Regions from separate parts of the Janthinobacterium sp. BJB304 genome, predicted to be linked through region 1. Evidence: predicted binding sites of a transcription regulator. Region 1 holds the regulator's gene; each other region holds the start of a gene.
The links. Region 1 encodes FNR, which switches genes on or off when oxygen is low (the NO sensors DNR and NnrR bind a similar motif). Its sites were predicted from a motif close to TTGATNNNNATCAA; they were not measured.

Region 1 (5,670 bases):
CGGTTCCACCTCGGACCCTGTCAAATCCGTGCTGGGCAAGGCCAAGTTCGGCGCCTGCATGGCCTGTCACGGCGCCGATGCGAAGGGCAACCAGATGCTCGGTGCGCCTAACCTGACGGACAAGGTGTGGCTGTACGGCGGCAGCGCCGATACCATCATGGAAACCGTGCGCAAGGGACGCAGCAACACCATGCCGGCCTTCAGCGATTTCCTCGGCGAATCCAAGGTACACGTGCTGTCGGCGTATGTCTGGAGCCTGTCGAATCCCCAGACGCCAGTGAAATGATGTAATGGAACCTCAAGTCATCAAGATGTATGCGGCCCGCGAGCAAATCTACCCTCGCGAGGCCAAAGGACGCTACGCTACCTGGAGATGGGTATGCGTATGGCTTACCCAGCTCGCGTTCTACGGCTTGCCGTGGTTGACCTGGAATGGCAGGCAAGCCCTGCTGTTCGATTTGACCACGCGCAAGTTCTACATTTTCGGCGTCGTGCTGTGGCCCCAGGATTTCATCTATCTGGCGGCCCTGCTGATCATCTGTGCGTATTTGTTATTCCTCGTCACGGCCATTGCCGGGCGGGTGTGGTGCGGGTTTTCTTGCCCGCAAACGGTATACACGGAAATCTTCCTGTGGGTCGAACGCCGCATCGAGGGCACGCGCAGCGCGCGCATGGCCCTCGACAAGCAGGGCCCCTCCGTGCGCAAGGCGTTCAAGAAGACGGCCAAGCACCTGGTATGGGGCGCCATCGCCCTGTGGACGGGCTTTACCTTTGTCGGCTACTTCACGCCGATCAAGGAACTGGCGCGCGAGGTGACCACCCTCAATTTCGGTCCCTGGGAATGGTTCTGGGTCTTGTTCTACAGCCTGGCAACCTACGGCAACGCGGGCTGGCTGCGCGAGCAGGTGTGCAAATACATGTGCCCCTACGCGCGCTTCCAGAGCGCCATGTTCGACCAGGACACGCTGATCATCACCTACGATGCCAAGCGCGGCGAACCACGCGGCGCCATGAGCAAGAAGGCCGGCAACAACGACAGGCTGGGCGACTGCATCGATTGCACCCTGTGCGTGCAGGTGTGTCCGACCGGTATCGATATCCGCAACGGCCTGCAGTATGAATGCATCGGCTGCGCCGCCTGCGTCGATGCCTGCAACACCGTGATGGACAAGGTCGAGCGGCCGCGTGGCCTGATACGCTACAGCACCGACCATGCGATGGAAAACAACTTCAATTCGAAGCAGATCCGCCAGCGCGCCATGCGCCCGCGCGTGCTGATCTACACGTCCATCCTGGCCCTGATCATCATCGCCGTGTGTACGTCGCTGGCCCTGCGCACGCCCCTGAAGATGGACGTGATCCGCGACCGCGGTTCGATGGGACGCGAAGTGGAAGACGGCATGATCGAAAACGTCTATCGTCTGCAGATCATGAACACCTCGGAGCAAAGCCAGCATTTCAAAATCAGCGCTTCCGGCTTGCCGGGCCTGACCTTGCTGACGCGCGAGGAAGTGACCTTGCAGCCGACGGAAACGCTGGGCTGGCCGATCCGCCTGCGCGTGCCGCACGGCGTGGGCGAGAAGGGCTCGAACAAGATTGCGATCGAATTGCAATCGCTGGACGACCCGTCGCTGCATGTGCGCGAAAGCGCGGTGTTCATCGTGCCGCGGTGATGTTGATTTGGGGTCGGCCCCTCCGGGCCCGACCCCGGTATTTCGCCGTAGGGGTATCATCAATCATGCGTTAGGGTCACTTGATTTTCAACCCGGAAGCAAAAGCTGGGGTCGGACCCAAAGGGTCCGGCCCCAAGGAGAACACAATGTCCGACAGTCTGAAACTGCAACCTCCCGTTGCCCCATGGTACAAGCATCGCTGGCCATGGCTGCTGATGATCGGTCCCGGCCTGTCCGTGGTCGTCGGCAGCTTCATGGGCTATATCGCGTTTACGCAGCCCGACGCGCTGGTGGTGGGCGACTATTACAAGCAGGGCAAGGCGATCAACCAGGATTTGAAGCGCGACACGATCGCCAGCGACCTGGCGATGGATACGACCCTGTCGTATGACGTCGCTGCAGCGCGCCTGAGCGGCTCCGTGCACAGCTTCGGCAAGGCGTACCAGGGGCCATTGCAGCTGCACCTGGCGCATGCGACCCTGCCGGAAAAGGATATCAAGCTGCTGGTGCAGCCCGATGCGGCCGGCAATTTTTCCGTGGCGCTGCCGATGCTCGAGCGCAGCCGCTGGCAAGTGCTGGTGGAAAACGACAAACGCGAGTGGCGCCTGTCCGGCATCTGGACCTGGCCGCTGCAACGCAGCATCGCGCTGCACGCGGATGAGGAACTATAACGTACAGTGCCGGGAAAACCGTAGCGAGCGGCAGTGATTTGTGGCTGAGAAGCACAGCTGTGCTATAGCACAGCGAGCATCGCAGGCCGCAAAGCACGACGCGCAGTAGGTTTTGACGGTGCTGTTACTTGCAGACGTCGGTGCCGGCCGTAATGGCCTTCAGTTTTGCCGGCTGCAAGATCTCGATCTCGCGGTTGGAGACGCGCAGCCAGCCTTCCTTCTTGAATTTCGACAATAAACGGCTGACGCTTTCGATGGTCAGGCCCAGGTAGTTGCCGATTTCCTCGCGCGACATGCGCAACTGAAATTTGCTGGCCGAATAGCCGCGCGCTTCATAGCGCGACGCCAGGTTGACGATAAAGGCGGCAAAACGCTGCGTCGCCTGCATGTTGCCCAGCAACAGCATGACACTTTGCTCGCGCGTGATTTCCTGGCTCATCATGCGGTGGAAATGGCGCAGCAGGGTCGGCATATTGCCCAGCAATTGTTCCAGGCTGGAAAACGGGATTTCACACACTTCGCTGTCTTCCAGCGCCACCGCATTACAGTGGTGGCGGTCGGCGCTGATGGCGTCCATGCCCAGCAGTTCGCCCGCCATCTGGAAGCCCGTCACCTGCTCTTCGCCGCCCGGATTGATCTGGTAGGTCTTGAAGTGGCCCAGACGGATCGCATACAGGTTCTGGAACGAGTCGCCGATGCGGAACAGCGAAGCGCCGCGCACGATCTTGCGGCGGCGGCCGATGATCTGGTCCAGTCTGTCCATGTCGCCCACGTCGAGGCCCATCGGCAGGCACAATTGATGCATGCTGCAGGTCGAGCATCGCGCACGCAACGCTTCCACGGTCACTGTGGGCGAGGTTGGAGTGAGTAGCGCTTCAGTCATGTCGGTACCTTTTAGAAAATGCAACAACAAGTTTACTGCATACAGGGTTGCCGTGTGCCAATTTCACCGCAATTTCGCTGAATAAACGACGTTCCGACTTTAATTATATGGCAACATCGTCAAAAGCCCATGCGGAGAGGGCAATTTGCGTGGCGGCGCTTGCCAAGCTGGGGTATTGATAGGAAAATTCCTGACAGCATTATCTGCCGCCTGTGCCGCCCGGTACTGAAAAGGAAATCATGAAGCCTCTCGGCATCAAAGCAAAAGTCGCGCTGGCCACCAGCCTGACCTCGATCGCCATGATCGCGCTGGTCACCATGATCCAGGTGCAGCACATGCGCGACGATTTCACCAAGGTACTGTTGAGCCAGCAGTCGTCCCTGATCAGCCGCACCGCCGCCGAGCTCGACGACAAGCTGGGCATGCTGCTGCAGATCGTCACCCTGACGGCCCGGCAGCAGCCGCCAGAACTGATCACCCAGCCCGCCCAATTGCGCGAATACTATTCGCGCCGCTCGATGCTGGTGCTGTTCGACGACGTGCTGGTGCTCGACGCGCACGGCGCCGTCGTGGCCGACATGCCGGAAGTGGCGGGGCGCGCCGGCATCAACGTCGCCGAGCGCGAGTATTTCCAGACCGTGCTGCGCACGCGCCAGCCCATGATCACCGAGCCGATGCTGGGCAAATCAAGCGGCATGCCCATCGTGCAGATGGTCGCGCCCATACTCGCCGCCGATGGCCAGGTGGCCGGCGTGGTGATCGGCGTGCTGCGCCTGTACAAGGACAACCTGCTGGGGCGCCTGCGCTCGGAAAAGATCGGCAAGAGCGGCTATTACTTCATCCTCACGCGCGGCGCCGTGCCGCGCTATGTGCTGCATCCCGACACCAGCCGTTTGCTGCAGCCGCGCGTGCCGAACGCCAACCTGACGACCACCCGGCTGCTGAAGGACGATGGCGAAGGCACCATGGTCAGCACCAACAGCCGCGGCATCACGGCCGTCAACAGCTTCAAACGCCTGAAATCGGTGAACTGGCTGCTGGCCGCCTCGCTGCCCCTCCACGACGCCTTCGAACCGTTCGACGGCGTGCTGTACCGGCTGGTGCTGTGGAGCATCCTCGCCTCGCTGCTGGCCGCAGCCGTGCTGGGCTGGGTCACCGTGCGCCTGCTCTCGCCCCTGGTGCGCCTGCGCGACACCCTGCAGGCGCTGCGCACCAGCGGCAGCCGTTTCACCCCCGTTCCCGTACAGCAGCGCGACGAGATCGGCGAGCTGACGGAAGCGTTCAACGGCCTGATGAGCGAGCGCGACCGCCTGCAGCAGGAACTCGAATCGCGCGCGGCGGAGCTGGAACAGGAGCGCGACCGGGCCGAGGCGGCCAACCGCGCGAAAAGCGATTTCGTGGCCAACATGAGCCATGAAATCCGCACGCCCCTCAATGCCGTGCTGGGCATGGTGTATTTGCTGGGCAATACCAAGCTCGATACGGAACAGCGCAAGTATCTGACCATGGTGCGCGTGGCGGGCCAGTCGCTGCTGGGCATCCTCAACGACGTGCTCGATTATTCGAAGATCGAGGCGCGCCGCATGGAATTGTCGCCCGTCGAATTCGACCTCGACGAGGTCATGAACACGCTGGCCACGACGATGACGATGAATGCGGGCGAAAAGGAGCTGGAACTGGCGATTGCCGTCGAGCCCGACGTGCCGCGCCGCCTCATGGGCGACGCCCAGCGCCTGCAGCAGATTCTCGTCAACCTGGCCGGCAACGCCATCAAGTTCACCGAGAGCGGCGAAGTGGTGGTGGCCGTCAGCCTGGCCGAGAAAGACAACGGCCGCGCCTGGCTGCGCTTCGAAGTGCGCGACACGGGCATCGGCATGACGGAGTTGCAGCAACAGCAGCTGTTTGCCGCGTTTTCGCAGGGCGACCAGAGCATCACGCGGCGCTTCGGCGGCACGGGCCTGGGACTGGCCATCAGCAAACAGCTGATCCACATGATGGGCGGCGACATCGCCGTCGCCAGCAGCGAAGGCAAAGGCAGCCGTTTCTGGTTCAGCGTGCCGTTCGAGATGCTGGCGCAGCCGGCCGAAACGCGGCGCACGCCCACCCTGGGCCAGCTGCGCCTGCTGGTGGCCGACGACAACCGCACCACGCGCGAACTGATCGTCAAGCTGATCGAGGCGTGGGGCTGGCTGGCCGACGAAGTGGACTCCGGCTTTGCCGCTATCGAACTGTACCGCGAGCGCCTGGCGCAGCAGCAGCCGTACGACGTGGTGCTGGCCGACTGGCACATGCCCGTGATGGACGGCCTGGCCACGGCCAAGGCCATCCGCCAAGCGGCCAGCGGCCAGCGCCAGCCCATCGTGGTCATGGTCAATGCCTTCGCCCGCAACCACCTCGAGGAAATCTCCAGCGCGGCCGAGGCCGACGTCGTGCTGATGAAGCC
Region 2 (5,670 bases), on a different contig from region 1:
CTCACGGGCCAGGGCGAGGCAGCGCAATTTCGCCCCGCCAAGGTCCAGGCGCTGGACACGGAACACGACCTGGCCTTGCTGCGCCTGGCGGGCGCGCCCCTGCCTGCCCTGGCGCTGGGTGACGCGGCCACGGTGCGCGAGGGCCAGGCCCTGGCCTTCACGGGCTTTCCGCTCGGGACCTTGCTCGGTTTGCACCACGTGACGCACCGCGCCACCGTGTCATCGCTGACGCCGGTGGTCATGCCCAGCGAAAACGCGCAGCGCCTCGACGTCCGGCGCCTGGCGCAGCTGCAAAAAGCGCCTTACACCGTGTTCCAGCTGGACGCGACGGCGTATCCGGGCAGCAGCGGCAGCCCGCTGTTCGATCCCGAGACCGGTCTCGTCTACGGCATCGTCAACATGGTGTACGTCAAGGGCCTGAAGGAGGCCGCCATCAGCGCGCCGAGCGGCATCACCTACGCGATTCCGGGCGGCTACATGCAGGCGATCTTGCTGAAAAACAAATAAACCTCAGTTGCGCCCCTGCCTCAGCCGGTCTGTAATACCGGGCTCATCCCATGTCGGAAAAAAAAAGGGGTAAAACGACCGTTCACCCCCATGCTGTTCCATCAGGCCACCGTATTTGCGGATCTGGGCCCCCATGTAATCGAGGTCCAGCCGTAGCAGCACGGCCGGCGCCCCCACGCGCGTGCACTCGCGCTCGCCGCCGAAGTCCTGGAAACCCAGCATGCGCTTGTAAAACACCACGTGGCGCGGGTTGACTTCGATCACGTAATCCGTAAAGCCGTGAATATTGTGGGCATAGATATAAGAAATATGAATCAGCGCCGCAAACACGCGCTTGCTCACCCCCTTGTCGATGGCCAGGCGCGACGGTTCGCACAGGCGCCGGCCCTGCTCGCGCAGGACGTCGAGCTTGTCGCGGAAGTTTTCATCGGCGGGCAAGCCCGTCTCGTCATTGTCAAGGCACAAGGTCATGGTGCCGACGGTGGTGCCGGCCGTTTCCGCAAACAGTGTGATTTTATTGAGCGCATGGGCCGTGCCGGGATCGACGGCATAGCCGCGCCAGCCGTACATCTTGCGGATCAGCAAGCTGGCCGCTTCGCGCCGGCCACGCGAATTGGCCATGCGGATATGAAAGCGCTGCAGGTCGAGCTCATGCTCCATGGCCGGGTCGATCTGCCCCTCGCCCACCACCAGGTCGCTGAACGTACCTGGCGTGTCGAAGGAAATAATGGGTTCATCTTCAAAGCTCATCTTGTCCTCACGTTCATCGGCAGCCGTCGAGACGGACTGAAGCCAATGCCTTGTGACAAGAGAAAAACGGGAGAAGTTCCCACCTTTAGCTAAAAAAACAGAAGAAATCTGTCTTTAGATAGCAAAATAACACGCTGAAATTTGCCGAAAAGTACAAAATGACAAATATAAGTGCTGTTTTGACACTGCCGAGGCCGCTGCTAAAAAAAGCTCTCCGGGATCAGTAAAACGTCGCCCGGCCGCATCATGACATTGGCGGAAATATCGCCCTCCTTCAGCAAATCGTCGAGCCGCACCGCCAGCTGCTGCTGGTTGCCTTCGCGCATGCGGATGATGCTGGCTTTGTTGCCAGCAGCGAAGTCGGTGATGCCCCCCACGGCGATGAGCACGTCCATCAGCGACATGCCCTGCCGGTACGGCAGCGCCTGCGGCTTGGCCGCCTCGCCGATCACCCGGATCTGCTCGCCATATGGCCCCGAGAAATTGGTGACGATGACCGTCACCACGGGCTGCTGGATGAACTTGCTCAAGGCTTGCTCGATGTCGCGCGCCAGCTGGGTCGACGTCTTGCCGCTGGCGGCCAGATCCTCGACCAGCGGCGTGGTGATCTTGCCGTCCGGCCGCACGGCCACCGTCAGCGACACTTCCGGATTGCGCCAGACGATGATGTTGACGGAGTCGCCCGGACCGATCAGGTAATCGTGCATGGGAGCGCTGTCGTCGGAAGGCGCCAGCGGATAGCGGGTGCGGCAGGCGCCCAGCAGGCTGGCGGCGCCGGCCAGGACCAGCGTGTTGCAGAGAAATACACGGCGAAATGGATTCATGCGGAGCCTCTTCGAGTCGATGCGCGTCCATGGGCAGCCCCGCAGAACCAGCCTGGGCCGCGAACTTCCTATGATTATTAAAACCCGGCAAGTGAACCTTGAGGCGTATCAAGAAGCAATCATCTTGGGAAATCTTGCTCCGCAGCCGCCCTATACTTTGCTTACTCAACAGACAAGCATTTCTTGCAAGATGTCGTCGTTGTCCGCGCCGCCAACCCATCTGCCGTGCAGCACCGTCACCTGAAGGAAGCGACATGGAAGAATTGATACAGCAACTGCTTTCCGGCTTGAAAGGCATCTGGAAGTACCGCTGGCATGCGGTGCTGGTGGCGTGGCTGGTGGCCATCGGCGGCTTCATCAAGGTGATCACCCTGCCCGATGACTACCAGACGTCGGCGCGCGTGTTTGTCGATACGCAAACCATCCTCAAACCGCTGATGGCCGGCATGACCAGCGTGCCGAACACGGAACAGCAGGTGGCCATCATGAGCCGCACCCTGCTCAGCCGCCCGAACGTGGAGCGGGTCATGCGCATGGCCGACCTCGACCTGGACTCGAAGACCGTGCGCGAGCACGAGGCCCAGCTGGACGAGTTGATGAGCCGCATCAAGATCACGGGCACCAATGCCTATGACATCTACACCATCAGCTACAGCGGACGCGATCCCAAGCTCGTGCGCGACGTCGTGCAAAGCCTGCTGACCATCTTTGTCGAAGGCAGTTTCCAGGGCAAAAAAGGCGATTCGCAGAAGGCGGTGCAATTCATCGACGAGCAGATCAAGAATTACGAGGACAAGCTGAGCGCGGCGGAAAACCTGGTGAAGGAATTCAAGATCCGCAACAACCTGCTGCTGCCACGCCAGGGCATCGACTATGGCAGCCAGTTGCTGATGTCGTCCGATAGCCTGAACAATGCCAAGCTGGAACTGGTCGAGGCGGAACAGGCGCGCAAGGCCATCCAGAGCCAGATCGAGGGCGACGAGCCCGTGCTCGACATGGAGCCGAACGCATCGTCCATCACGAATCCCGAACTCGACGAACGCATCGCCTCGCTCAACAAGAACCTCGACAACCTGCGCATGCAATTTACGGAATTGCACCCCGACATCATCGCCTCGAAGCGCCTGGTGGCCCAGCTGGAAGAGCGCAAGATCGAGGAAAGCAAGCTGAAAACGGCGTCCGGCGACCCGGGCAAGAACTACAGCCCCATGCTGCAGCAATTGAAGGTGGCGCTGACGGACGCGGACGCCAAGGTGGCCGCCATCCGCGCCCGCGTGCAGGAATACACGGCGCGCAACGAACGGCTGCTGGCGCAGAGCAATGCCGTACCCGAGGTGGAATCGCAGCTGGCGCAGCTCAACCGCGACTACATCATCAACAAGGAAAACTATGAAAAGCTGATCGGCCGGCGCGAAGCGGCCAAGCTGTCGGGCGAACTCAGTTCCACCACCGAAATGATGGCATTCAAGATCATCGACCCGCCCACGGTGCAATATGCGCCCGTCGGCCCGAACCGCCCGCTGCTGTTCAGTGCGGCCCTGGGCGCGGCGCTGGTGGCCGGCGTCGCCACGGCCCTGCTGATCAGCCAGGTGCGCCCCACTTTCCTCAGTCCCTCGGAACTGCGCGATGCGACGGGCTTGAACGTGCTGGGCACGGTATCGATGAACTGGACGCCGCTGCAGCAGGTACGCCGCCGCCGCGCCCGCTATGGCTTCGGCGCCTGCCTGGGCAGCCTGTTCCTGCTGTACGGCGGGGTCATGACGGCCGCGCTGCTGAAATTCTAGAGCCACCAAGGGAGCGACGATGAGCAGCAAGGACAGCGGCAAGCAGGAACCCACGATCCTCGGCGTGGCCGAGGCCAGCGTGCCCTATGGCGTGGATGGCGCGCAGGCGGCCCGGTCGTCCCAGTACCGGACCTTGAACCTGGACCGGCTGGCCGAGCAAGGCATGCTCACGCACGATGGCGGGCGCAGTTCGGTGGCCGAGGATTTTCGCATCATCAAGCGCCCGCTGCTGCGCCAGGCGCGCGCCAGCGGCGCCGAGGCCATCCGCCACGGCAACCTGATCGTCGTCACCAGCGCCATGCCCGGCGAAGGCAAGACCTATTGCGCCATCAACCTGGCCATGAGCATCGCCATGGAAATGGACATGACGGTGCTGCTGGTCGATGCCGACGTGGCGCGCCCGTCCGTGCTGAAAGTGCTGGGCCTGCCGCCGGAACCGGGGCTGATGGACGTGCTGCTCGACCCGCAACTGGCGATGGCCGACGTGATCCTGAAAACCAATGTGGCCAATCTGAGCATCCTGCCCGCCGGGCGCAGCAACAAGCACGCGACGGAATTGCTGGCCAGCCGGGCCATGAGCCGGCTGCTGGCCGAAATCGCCAGCCGCTATGGCGACCGCATCGTCGTCTTCGATTCGCCGCCCTTGCTGATCACCAGCGAAGCGCACGCGCTGGTGGGGCAGATGGGACAAGTGGTGATGGTGGTCGAGGCGGAAACAACGACACAGCACGCCGTCAAGGAGGCGCTGCGCCAGATCGAGTCGTGCGAACACATTCATTTAATCTACAACAAGACCAAATCGTTCCCCGGCAACGACTACTACGGTTATGGCTATTACGATTAGCCGCGGGGTTTCGCTACCGCCGCCGCTGCTGCTGCCCTTGCTATCCCTGCTGCTGCCCCTGCCGGCCGGCGCCGTCGACTGGCTGGTGAAACCATCGCTGCGCCTGCGCGAAAGCTATACGGACAACGCCTTGCGCGCGCCGCCGGGCCAGGCGCAATCGGACTTCATTACGGAAATCACGCCCGCCATCGCCCTCATCGGCACGGGTCCCCGCCTGCGCGTGCACCTCGACTACAGCTGGCATAAATACCTGTCGGGACAGCGCGCCGATACGGACAACCACGAACTGCACGCCTCGGCCGACGCCGAACTGGTCAAGGACTGGTTCTTCATTAATGCGGACGCCAGCGTAAGCCGGCGCAACATCTCACCGTTCGGCCCGCAGCTGATCGACGACCTGCCCGACACGGACAATACCAGCACCGTGCGCACCACAGGCATCAGCCCCTACCTGCGCCACCGTTTCCGCGGCCTGGCCACGGCCGAGCTGCGCTACACGCGCAACACGGTCGATAGCGGCGACGACCTGCTGTCCGTACACAGCGATGAAATGGAATTGCTGCTCAGCGGCGAGCCGCGCGGCAACGGCTGGACCTGGAACGCCAGCCACGACGTACGCCGCACCCAGGACAGCAAGTTGGCGCCCGTACGCATGCAGCGCAGCAGCGTGGGCCTGCGCTATCCGTTCAACAGCAAATGGTCGGCCACGGCCAGCGGCGGCATGGAAAAGGAAGGTTATATCTCTACCAGCGGCAAGGCGCCTGAGGGCCGCTTCTGGTCGCTGGGCAGCGTGTGGACGCCGTCGCCGCGCACCAGCATCGCCTTCAGCACGGGCAAGCGCTTTTTTGGCACCACCTACAGCCTGGACGCCAATTTCCTGCAGCGCCATACCAACTGGCAACTGAACTACAGCGAAAACATCACCACCATGCCGACGCAGTTTTCGCGCCTGGGAAACCGC
Region 3 (5,670 bases), on a different contig from region 1:
TGTGTTCGGGGCCGGGCAAGGTGTGCCAGGCGCTCGGTGTGAGCCATCTGCAGAACCGGCTGGCGCTCGATGCTCCGCCGTTCATGCTGCTGGCCCGCGAGGACGAGGTTGCGGTACAGGCGGGGCCGCGCATCGGCATTTCCAGGGCGATGGAGACGCCGTGGCGTTTCGTGCTGGCAGGCTCACGCTACCTGAGCAAGCCGATGCGCGCGCCTGTCATCGAGTTACCTCGCTAGCCGCGCCGGCGCTGGGGCGCATCCTTGGCGTTACGCATGCCGGGCTTGCCGCGCAGCGGACTGTGCAGCGCGCGCCGGTCCTGGGGCGGCGTCCTGGCGGGGTCTTGAAAGGCGTCGTCGTCCGCGCCGGCGGGCGTGGCTGGCGCGGCTGGATCCAGGGTAAAGACGCTGACCGCCGCCGACAGTTTGACGGCCTGGTCCTGCAAACTGGCCGCCGCCGCTGCCGCCTGCTCCACCAGGGCCGCGTTTTGCTGCGTGACGTCATCCATTTGCGCGACGGCCTGGTTTACTTCCGTGATGCCCGACGCCTGCTCGGCGCTGGCCTCTTTCACGCGCTGGATGATCTCGTTGACTTGCTGCACCGAGGCCACGATGGCGCCCATGCTGTCGCCCGCCTGCTGCACGGCCACGCTGCCGCCGTCGATGGTGGTGACGGAGGTGGCGATCAGGGTCTTGATTTCCTTGGCCGCCTGCGCCGAGCGCTGCGCCAAGGTGCGCACTTCCGACGCCACCACGGCAAAGCCGCGGCCCTGCTCGCCCGCGCGCGCCGCCTCCACCGCCGCATTCAGCGCGAGGATATTGGTCTGAAAGGAAATGCCGTCGATCACGCCGATAATATCCACGATCTGGCGCGAATTGGCCCGTATCGTCGCCATTGTCGCTACCGCCTGCTGCATCGATGCTCCCCCTTGCACGGCCAGGGTCGACGCTTGTCCCGCCAGCTCGCAGGCCAGCTGGGCATTGTCCGCATTGTTGTTGACGGCTGCCGTCAAGGTTTCCATGGCGCTCGATGTTTCTTCCAGCGAACTGGCTTGCATTTCCGTGCGCGCCGACAGGTCCAGGTTGCCGGTGGCAATTTCGCGCGAGGCCGTGTCGATCGATTGCACGGCGCCCGTGATGGTGCGCAAGGTCTGGTTCAGGTGGGCGATGGTCTGGTCCAGCACGCGCGACGTGGCGGCGATTTCGTCATTGCCCGGCTTGGGAGCGCCGGCCATCAGCTTGCCCGCCGCCAGGTCTTGCACGGCGTCGGCAATGCCGCGGATTTCCACCAGCATGGCGCGGCGCACCAGCATGGTCACGACGATGGAGACGAGGATCGACAGCAGGACCGTCAGCAGCAGGCTCCAGCCCAGGCTGCGGAACTCGGCGCTGGCCGTCGCGTGGGCCTGGCTGCTGAGCGTTGTTTCCAGGGCAGACAGTTGCGCCAGCTGCGTATTGAACTGGACGAATTGGGTTTCCGCCTTGAGCATGGAGTTGGTGGCGATCGACTGGTCCATCTGCGCCATTTCCATGGTTTCCAGTACCGCCTTGCGATAGCCGGCCAGGGCCGTGATGGCCGCATCGACCAGGGTGCGCTCGGCGCCCGTGGCCGTGGAACGCAGCGTGCCCAGCTGGGCGCCGATGGCCGCGTGGCGCGCCTTGATCTGTTGCTCCAGCGCATCGAGGCGGGCCTTGGCGAAGCTGCCATTCGTCCATGACAGCAACTGGTACATATTGCCATGTACGTGTTTGGCCTCGCCTAGTACGTCCGCGGCCGCCTTCAAATGCGTAATGCGCACCCGCACCATGTTTTCCAGCGAGGCATTTTGCCGCACCATGCCATACCAGGCGCCGCTCGAGCTGAGTATCAGCAACAGCAAGACCAGGGTGGGCGCCAGCAATAATTTTGGTCCGATGCGTAATTGATTGAGCATGCTTGACTCCTGGCTATGGCTGATCAAACCGCAGGCGGCGCGCGGCGTGCGCGCCGCCCCTGCCTTATTTTTTGTAGATGCCCGCTTCCAGCACCACATCGTTGACGCGCAGGATGTAGGTGGTCTTCGGCTCGATCTTGCCGCTGGTGGGATTCTTGTACTGGTAATCGACCCAGCCCTTGCCCTGTTTTTGCGCCAGCTCGATGATTTCACGCCGATATTTCTTGCCATTCGCGTCCGGCACATCCGTCAAATCCTTGCCCACGATGGAAGGATTGATGGGGTGGGCCAGCACGATGCCCGTCTTGATGTCGCGCATGTCCACGTACAGCGAGCCCTGCACGAAGTCCGGGTCTTTCGCCGTGATTTTCTTCATCATTTCTTCCTTGCTATGCGCCTTCATGAAGGCGGCGCCCCGTTCGGCCATGGCGATGGCGTCTTTTTCCGTTGGTTCGACCGCGGCACTGACGCTGCCGCCGGCAAATGCCAGGCACAGCAGGCTACCCGTGAATAAGCGTTTCATGAAAGCTCCTTGTGATATCGAGGGATGTGTTGCCAAGCCGTAATTTACGTCGCCGACAGTCCCATCAAATTGCGGTGGAACAAACTTAGGTGTTGCTTGTAGGCAGCATGCAACGTATCGACCGCTTGTTGATATGTAGCAATTTGGTTCTTATAGGCAAGAACTATGATGACTTTCACAGCATGCCGAGCTGGACTGGCATGGAGAGGAAAAAGCTGGAATTGGCCGATATACGGCTGATTTCATGAAAGTTGTCGCCATTTACAGGCAAGGAGCTGATCGTGTCCGCACTCATTACCGAGCCGTTTGCACCCAAGTTCAAGCCGTATACGCGGCAAACCATTCAACAGGCGCGGCAGTGGGAATGGCTGCCGGAAGAGCAGCGCGAAGCCGTGCAGGTGGTCTCGCACGTCTTGCCATTTCGCACCAATGAATATGTGCTTGATCAGTTGATCGACTGGAACAACATCCCTGACGATCCCATCTACCGCCTCGTCTTTCCCCACCGCGACATGCTGCCGCCCGAGCAGTACGCGCACCTGCGCGACCTGGTGCTGGTGCAGCGGGACAAGGCGGCCATCGACGCCTATGTGCATGGCTTGCGCCTGGGAATGAATCCCCATCCGGCCGGGCAAATGACGCATAACGTGCCGAGGGTCAACGATGCGCCCGTGCGCGGCCTGCAGCATAAGTATGCGCAGACGGTGCTGTTTTTTCCCAGCGCGGGCCAGACCTGCCACGCGTATTGCACTTTCTGTTTTCGCTGGCCCCAGTTCGTCGGCATGGACGACATGAAGTTCGATGCGCGCGAATCGAACGAGCTGGCCGCCTACCTGAAACTGCATCCGGAAGTGACGGACGTGCTGATTACGGGCGGCGATCCGATGATCATGAACACGCGGCAGCTGGCGGCCTACCTGGAGCCGCTGCTGGCGCCGGGCCTGGAACATATCCAGAACATCCGCATCGGCACCAAGGCGGTGGCGTATTGGCCGCAGCGCTTTGTCTCGGACCGCGATGCGGATGACTTGATGCGCCTGTTCGAGCGCATCGTCAAGGCGGGCAAGAACCTGGCCGTGATGGGCCATTACAGCCATGCCGTCGAGTTGCGCCAGGACATCGCGCAGCAAGCCGTGAAACGCATCGTTTCCACGGGCGCCACCTTGCGCATGCAGGGGCCGCTGATCCGCCACATCAACGAAGACCCGGCAAGCTGGGCTGAGCTGTGGCAGACGGGTACGCGCCTGGGGGCGATTCCGTATTACATGTTTGTGGAACGGGATACGGGCCCGCGCGGCTATTTCGAGTTGCCGCTGGCGAAGGCGCACGAAATTTTCCAGGCCGCCTACCAGATGGTGTCGGGCCTGTCGCGCACGGTGCGGGGACCGTCCATGAGCGCCTTTCCCGGCAAGATCGTCATCGACGGCATCGTCACCATCAATGGCGAAAAACTGTTTGCCCTGCAATTCTTGCAGGCACGCAACCCGGACTGGGTGCGCCGGCCGTTCTTTGCGAAATTCGATGCGGAAGCGACGTGGATGGACGATTTGAAACCCGCGTTCGGCCACGATAAATTCTTCTTCCAGACGGATGAACCTGTGCCGCAGCTGCCGCATAAAATCATCCGCCTGGCACAGGCTGCCTGAGCATGCACGCGGCCGGTGCGCCCGCCCGCTCCGGCGTGGCCGTGTTTTGCCTGGTATTCCTGCCATTCGCGCTCGGGCATTACCTGTCGTGCCTGCTGCGCGGCGTGAATGCCGTGCTGACGGCGGAATTGCTGGGCGCCGTCGCCCTGACGCCAGCTCAGCTGGGCCTGCTGACCAGCGTCTTTTTTCTCGCCTTTGCGCTGGTGCAATTACCAGTCGGCATGGCGCTGGACCGCTACGGCCCCCGCACCATGCAACTGTGGCTGCTGGCGCTGGCGGCCCTGGGCGTGTGGCTGTTCAGCCGGGGCCACAGCTTTGCCGAGCTGATGTGGGCGCGCGCCATCATGGGCGCCGGGCTGGGCGGCTGTTTCATGGCTGCCGTGAAAGCGATCTCGTGCGCCATCGCGCCGTCGCGCCTGCCTTCCGTGCATGGCTATCTGATCGCCGTGGGCGGCCTGGGCGCGGCCACGGCCACCATGCCCGTCAAGCTGGCCCTGCATTACACGGACTGGCGCGGCGTGTTCCTGGGGCTGTCGCTGGCGGCGCTGGCCGTCGGCTTGCTGATCCGCCTGCTGTCGCCGGCCATGCCCGCGCCTGCCGCTGGCAGGAACAAGGTGAGCAAGGTCAGCGTCTGGAGCGTGTACCGCGATCCCGGCTTTCGCCGCACCATCGCGCTGATCCTGTTGCCGCACACGGTGTTCTTTGGCGTGCAGGGCTTGTGGGTGGGGCGCTGGCTGGCCGACGTGGGCGGCTTGTCCGATGACAGCGTGGCGTATTTGTTGTACCTGGGCATGGCGGCCGTCATCTTCGGCGCCATCGGCATGGGCATGCTGACGGAATGGGCCGGGCGGCGTGGCATTGCGCCCATGCAAGTGGCGGCCGCCGGTATCGTCCTGTTTGTCGCCGTGCAAGCGGCGATGGCGTGCAATGTCGTGCCCGGCCTGCCGTTGCTGTCCGTGCTATTTACCTTGCTGGGCACGGTGACGGGCCTCGAGTATGCGATCGTCGCACAAAGCATGCCGGCCAGCCTGACGGGCAGGGCGGCCACCTGTCTGAATTTGCTCATTTTCACGGGCGCCTTCCTGGTGCAGGCGGGCTTTGGCCTGATCCTCGGCTGCTGGCCCCTGAACAGCCAGCAGCAGTACCCGCCGCAGGCGTACCAGGTGGCGTTTGGCGTGCTGGCAGCCTTGCAACTGCCGGGACTTGCGATGTTTTTCATCAACCGCTACAGGCGTGCCGGGCCATCCGGTAAAATGGCAGCCTGCACAGCGGCAATGATCAACTCCAAGGAAGACTATGAAACTCGTTCGTTATGGACGTCCAGGCAAGGAAAAACCGGGCCTGATCGATGAAGAAGGCAAACTGCGCGACCTGTCCGGCGTGATTGCCGATATTGACGGCGCACAACTGTCCGACAAGGCCTTGCGCAAGCTGGCCAAGATCGACGAAAAGACCTTGCCCCTCGTGCGCGGCAACCCGCGCTTCGGCGTGCCGCTGGCCAAGGTCGGCAAGTTCATCGGCATCGGCCTGAACTACGCGGACCACGCGGCCGAATCGGGCATGCCGATCCC
Region 4 (5,670 bases), on a different contig from region 1:
CCGGTCTGGCTGCTGTGCTGCATGGCGCTGGCGCTGCTCTTGAGCGCTGCCGCCTGGCGCGCCGAGCGCGCGCGGCAACGGCGCGGGCGCACGACACGCTGGCTGTGGCTGGCGGCCATCGCCGCGTCCGTCATCTTGCCCCTGGCGTGGCTGCCCGGCGTGCTGGCGGCCATGCCGGCGAAGCAGGCGCAGCTGAAACTGGGCTGGTTTGTCTTATCGAGCGGCATGCTGTTGATGCTGGTGCTGCGCAGCATCTGGCTGCTGTCGCACCAGCGCCGCTGGCAGAAAACATCGCTGCTGGGTACTCCCGTGTACTTGAGCGGCGGCATCGGCCCCTGCGTGGCGGGACTGCTGCGGCCGCGCATCGTGATGCCCGTCTGGCTGCAACTGATTCCTCCCCAACAACAAGCGCTGCTGCTGGCGCACGCACAATGCCGGCTGGCCGCGCGCGATCCGCAGTTGCTGGCCCTGGCCTACGCCTTGATCGTGATCATGCCGTGGAATGTGCCCCTGTGGTGGCAGCTGCACCGGCTGCGCTTTGCCATCGAGGTCGATTGCGATGCGCGCATGCTGGCGCACGGCCACGCGCTGCGCGACTATGCCTTCGTCCTGCGCCGGCACGGCCAGTATTATTCGGGCTTGACGGGCGCCTCGCCCATCGTGCTGAACGATCCGCTGGCGCTGCGCCGGCGGCGCCGGATCATGGCCAGATTTACCCGGGACCGGGCGGCGAACTTGCTATAGTAGCGGCAACGCCGCGCGGCACGCCCGCGATCCCGGCTTCCCCCTTCGAAATCAGAGAGATACCATGCTTTACCTGCTTGCCATCGTGATCGTCATCGCCCTGCTGTACTACGTCTTCAGCGGCCGCACGCCCGTCAAACCGCTGCACAAGCCGCTCGTCTCCGTGCGCCAGTACGTGCCGGCGATCCCTGCGGGCGCACCGGCGCACCACTGGAGCGACGAGGGGCGCTTTGCGTCGGAAGTGGAAAACGAAGCGATGTACCAGAGTGCCATCGCCAGGCTGGCCGGCGAACACGGCCCCGGCAACGCGGAAGAAAAATGCCTGGCCCTGCTCGTCTGCGACGATGCCAACCCGTTCCAGGACAAGGCCATCGCCGTCTTCATCGACGGCCTGCTGGTGGGCTACCTGTCGCACAACGACGCCCTGCGCCTGCGCCGCAACCTGGGCCGCATGGATCTGGTAGGCCAGCTGACCTCGTGCGACGCCGTCATCCGCGGCGGCGGCCTGTGGAACGGCAAGCGCCTGTCGTACGCCGTCTGGCTGGACTTGCAGCCGTACAACTAATGATCGCTATAGCGCGCGCGCCAGCCTGACGGCCCGCGTGGCAATAAAGCTGGGCAGGAATTTTTCAATTTCAAAGCGTGGGTGGGGATGCATTTCCTCGTGGTAACCGGCCAGCACGAAACCCGCCGCCAGCTGGCCGCCGATCTGGCTGTCCAGGCCGTGGCCGAAGACCAGCGCCTCGCCCTTTTCCATGCGCGCCGCCAGCACATCGGCATCCATATCCTCCACATCCGAATACGGCAGCACGAAACGGGGCCGTATCAAGCCCTGCTGTGCCCATTGCGGATCGCGGTCGCCGATGAACACGGCCGGATTGAAGAAACTGCTCAGCAGCACGCCGCCATCGGCCAGCACGCGCGCGCATTCGCGCCACACGGGAGCGATATCGGGCACGTACTGGTTCGACACGGGGTGGATGATGACATCGAAGCTGGCGTCGGCAAAGCAGGCCAGGTCGCGCATGTCGCCCTGGACGGTGGCCAGTTGCAAGCCGTCGCGTTCGGCCACCATGCGGTCTTGCGCCAGTTGCTGTTCAGACAGATCGAAGACGGTGACGTGCGCGCCGGCGGCAGCCAGCACGGGCGCCTGCTGCCCGCCGGCACCGGCCAGGCACAGGATGCGCTTGCCACGCACCTCGCCCAGCCAGCCGGCCGGCAAGGGACCGGGCGTCAGATGGATTTGCCACTGCCCGGCACGGGCCGCGGCGACGGTGGCGCTGTCGACGGGCTGCGACCACGGGCTGTTCCGTGCAGCCTGCGCATCCCAGGCTTGCTGATTGTGCCGCAAGAAGTTGTTACCGTTATTACCTAAAGGCATCGTCATCCTTTCAGAAAAACAGGACGCGAATGTAGCATGACTCCAGGCAAGGCGCCACACTGCGCGTGCTGGCCGAAAAGAATACGAGAAGGCCTGGAAGCCCGAGAAGTGAACTCCCGCCACGGCCAGCGTTGTTGCGTCACACAAAGAAGTGCCGGACAGATGGCGCCGGCGCCGATGCAGACCACTGGAAGGGCAAGGAGTTCAATGCCATTATCGCCGGCAGGAAGCCAGGCATTTTGATGCACATCAAACACCTCGCAATTTTCTGCCGATGGACTTGCAGATGGCCATCGCCCGTGTTTTTTTGACCCACGTCAAGCCCCGCATAAGAAAACTGCCGTCCAGCACGGCAATGCTGGACTTGCCCGTGTTGCCGTTCTAGCCTTGTTGCCACCCTGACTAGCGAATGACACCATGGCTTACAAATCCATCCTCGTCCACGCCGACCTGTCGCGCCATGCGCCGCAGCGCATCGCCATCGCGGCGCGGCTGGCGCACACGCACCAGGCGCACCTGATCGGCGCCGCCATGACGGGCGTGTCGCGCTTTACCCTGGAAAACAACCGCGGCATGCGCGGCGGCGCCGTGGCGGCGCAGATCAATGCCCTGCACGGGCAGGCGGAGCAGGCGCTGGACCAGTTTGAAACGCTGGCGCGCCAGGCCGGCGCCGTTTCGCTCGAGCGGCGCCTGATCGAAGACGACGAGGATGGCGGCCTGGCCGTCAGCGCCCGCTACAGCGACTTGACGGTGCTCAGCCAGCACGACGCCAGCGAAGCGCTGCCCGGCACCATGAGCGACCTGGTGCCCTACGTCATGCTGAACGCGGCCCGTCCCGTGCTGATCGTGCCGCGCAGCGGTCAATTCGCGCAAGTGGACAACACCGTGGTGGTGGCCTGGGATGGCAGCATGGAAGCGACGCGCGCCATCGGCCACGCCCTGCCGCTGCTGCGCGCGGCGCGCCTGGTGGTACTGGCCCTGCTGCACCCGCCGGCCGGCCACGCACAGCCGGCCCGCCATCCGGGCGCCGACATCGCCGCCTACCTGAGCCGCCATGGCGTGCCCGTCGAGGTGCGCCCCGCCGTCACCACGGGCGACGTCGGCGCGGCGCTGCTGGCCATGACGGCCGAAGTGCATGCGGACCTGCTGGTCATGGGCGGCTACGGCCACGCCCGCTTCCGCGAAATCCTGCTGGGCGACGTGACGGAAACGGTGCTGCGCCAGATGACCTTGCCCGTGCTGATGGCGCACTGAGATCCCGCGCGCCACGTTCTGTTGCACAATGGCTATACTTGCCTGATTTTCCATATCAAGGCAATGTAGATGAAGCAACAAATGATCAATTGGGGCAGCAGCCTGGCGCCGTTCGGCAGCGAACTGCTGTGGACCGCCCTGCCATCGATGCTGCTGTATGGCATGCTCGGCTTTGTGCTGGCGCTCGGCATCTGCTACCAGCTGGCCAGAAAATGCCTGCTCGTGCGCCGTCCGCGCGCCTGGCATGTGGCCGCCAAGCTCAGCTATGTATTGATCCTGTTCGCGCTGCCGCTCCTCGGCGGCGGGTTTGGCGCCGTGCACAGCGCACACCGCATGGTCAACCAGGCCCTCGAGCGCGACCTGCAGCCGGTGGTCGAAGCGCAGATGCCGGCGCTGCGCGTCTACCTGGAGCAGCAGGCCAGGCTGATCGCCCCGGGCCAGCCCATCAGCGTGCGCAGCCTGCTCGAACCCTTCGTGCAAGGCATGTATTACCAGCCCACGTCCAGCAGCTACTGGGAACGCAGCAAGGCGCGCTGGATCAATGAATTCATCCTGCGCCGCGGCAGCGTGCTGCTGACGCAAGTGCTGCAGGAACAGCTGATCGCCAGGGTCGGCCTGCTCGGCGAAGCGCTCAAGGGCGCCAACTTCCGTGGCCAGGCGACGGGCGAGCTGGCCGCGCTGGGCACCGACCTGGCCGTGCGCCTGACCACCGACGTGGCGCGCCAGGCCGACTTCAGCAAACTCGACAAGTCAGTGCCGATGATCTTCATCGATGCCATCAAGCGCCAGGCCGGCGCCTATTTCAATTCGCTCAAGATCACGCTGGGCCTGTTCGCGCTGGTCGCGCTGCTGCTGGTATGGGGCGAGATCATGCTGTACCGCCACTATTACCTGCGCCGCCATCCGGCCGCCACGGCCCTGCCCGTGCCACCGACGTAAAAAAGCCGCCCCTCCTTGCGGATGGCGCGGCTTTCAGGCGGCAACTAAAAGCTTAGGCTTTGCGCTGCGCCACGGCGTCGACCACGCACAAGGCCGTCATGTTGACGATGCGGCGCACGGTGGCCGATGGCGTCAGAATGTGCACGGGCTTGGCGCAGCCGAGCAGGATCGGGCCCACGGCGATGCCGTTGCCGGCGGCCGTTTTGACCAGGTTGTAGGCGATGTTGGCCGACTCGATGTTCGGCATGACGAGCAGGTTGGCGTCGTTCTTCAGTGCCGAATTCGGCATGATTTTCTGACGCAGCTTGCTGTCGAGGGCCGTATCGCCGTGCATTTCGCCGTCGATTTCCAGGTCCGGCGCGCGTTCCTTGACGATGGCCAGCGCGGCGCGCATCTTTTGCGCCGAGGCGCTGTCGCTGGAACCGAAGTTCGAGTGCGACAGCAGGGCCGCGCGCGGCGACAAACCAAAACGGGTCATCTCTTCGGCGGCCATGATGGTGATCTCGGCCAATTGCTCGGCGTCCGGGTTTTCATTGACGTGCGTGTCGACCATCACCAGCTGGCGTTCCGGCATGATCAAGACGTTCATGGCCGCATACACGTTGCTGCCGGCGCGCTTGCCCAGCACCTGGTCGATGTATTTCAGGTGCAGCTGGGTGGTGCCGAAGGTGCCGCAGATCATGCCGTCCGCGTCGCCCTTGTGGATCATCATCGAACCGATCAGGGTGTGGCGACGGCGCATTTCCAGTTTCGCGTATTCCTCGGTGACGCCCTTGCGGCTCGTCATGGCGTAGTACGTATTCCAGTAATCGCGATAGCGCTCGTCGAAGTCCGGGTTGATGACGTCGAAATCGACGCCTTGCTTGAGGCGCAGGCCGAACTTCTGGATGCGCGCTTCGAGCACGGGCGGACGGCCCACCAGGATGGGACGCGCCAGTTTTTCATCGACCACCACTTGCACGGCGCGCAGCACGCGCTCTTCTTCGCCTTCGGCGTAGACGATGCGTTTCAGTTCGGCCGGCGTGGATTTGGCCATCAGGAACAGCGGCTTCATGAAGGTGCCGCTGCGGTAGACGAATTGCTGCAGGCTGTCCGCGTACGCCTGCAAGTCCTTGATCGGACGCGTGGCGACGCCGGAATCCTCGGCCGCCTTGGCCACGGCCGGCGCGATCTTGATCAAGAGGCGCGGATCGAACGGCATCGGGATCAGGTATTCAGGGCCGAACGACAGGTTGCTGATGCCGTAGGTAGTGGCCACGATGTCGGACTGCTCGGCGTGCGCCAGATCGGCGATCGCGTGCACGACGGCGATTTCCATCTCGCGCGTGATCGTCGTCGCGCCGCAATCGAGG

Region 2: the regulator FNR is predicted to act here: its motif matches at 2,180-2,193, upstream of CSQ95_RS03000 (XrtA system polysaccharide chain length determinant).
Region 3: the regulator FNR is predicted to act here: its motif matches at 2,582-2,595, upstream of CSQ95_RS08295 (KamA family radical SAM protein).
Region 4: the regulator FNR is predicted to act here: its motif matches at 2,365-2,378, upstream of CSQ95_RS08060 (universal stress protein).

The regions. Positions count from the first base shown of each region.
Region 1 is NZ_PDZN01000001.1:372,302-377,971, reverse strand. It holds gene ccoP (cytochrome-c oxidase, cbb3-type subunit III) at 1-286, shown strand, start outside; gene ccoG (cytochrome c oxidase accessory protein CcoG) at 291-1,673, shown strand; gene CSQ95_RS01720 (FixH family protein) at 1,820-2,344, shown strand; gene fnr (fumarate/nitrate reduction transcriptional regulator Fnr) at 2,469-3,227, opposite strand; gene CSQ95_RS01710 (response regulator) at 3,467-5,670, shown strand, end outside.
Region 2 is NZ_PDZN01000002.1:223,783-229,452, reverse strand. It holds gene CSQ95_RS03015 (serine protease) at 1-507, shown strand, start outside; gene CSQ95_RS03010 (long-chain N-acyl amino acid synthase) at 511-1,257, opposite strand; gene CSQ95_RS03005 (XrtA/PEP-CTERM system exopolysaccharide export protein) at 1,458-2,081, opposite strand; gene CSQ95_RS03000 (XrtA system polysaccharide chain length determinant) at 2,336-3,865, shown strand; gene CSQ95_RS02995 (XrtA-associated tyrosine autokinase) at 3,885-4,709, shown strand; gene CSQ95_RS02990 (TIGR03016 family PEP-CTERM system-associated outer membrane protein) at 4,693-5,670, shown strand, end outside.
Region 3 is NZ_PDZN01000005.1:236,142-241,811, forward strand. It holds gene CSQ95_RS08280 (DNA-3-methyladenine glycosylase) at 1-236, shown strand, start outside; gene CSQ95_RS08285 (methyl-accepting chemotaxis protein) at 233-1,930, opposite strand; gene CSQ95_RS08290 (cache domain-containing protein) at 1,995-2,453, opposite strand; gene CSQ95_RS08295 (KamA family radical SAM protein) at 2,735-4,099, shown strand; gene CSQ95_RS08300 (nitrate/nitrite transporter) at 4,102-5,451, shown strand; gene CSQ95_RS08305 (fumarylacetoacetate hydrolase family protein) at 5,396-5,670, shown strand, end outside.
Region 4 is NZ_PDZN01000005.1:184,908-190,577, reverse strand. It holds gene CSQ95_RS08075 (M56 family metallopeptidase) at 1-744, shown strand, start outside; gene CSQ95_RS08070 (hypothetical protein) at 809-1,309, shown strand; gene CSQ95_RS08065 (class I SAM-dependent methyltransferase) at 1,316-2,131, opposite strand; gene CSQ95_RS08060 (universal stress protein) at 2,543-3,379, shown strand; gene CSQ95_RS08055 (hypothetical protein) at 3,449-4,318, shown strand; gene CSQ95_RS08050 (NADP-dependent malic enzyme) at 4,371-5,670, opposite strand, start outside.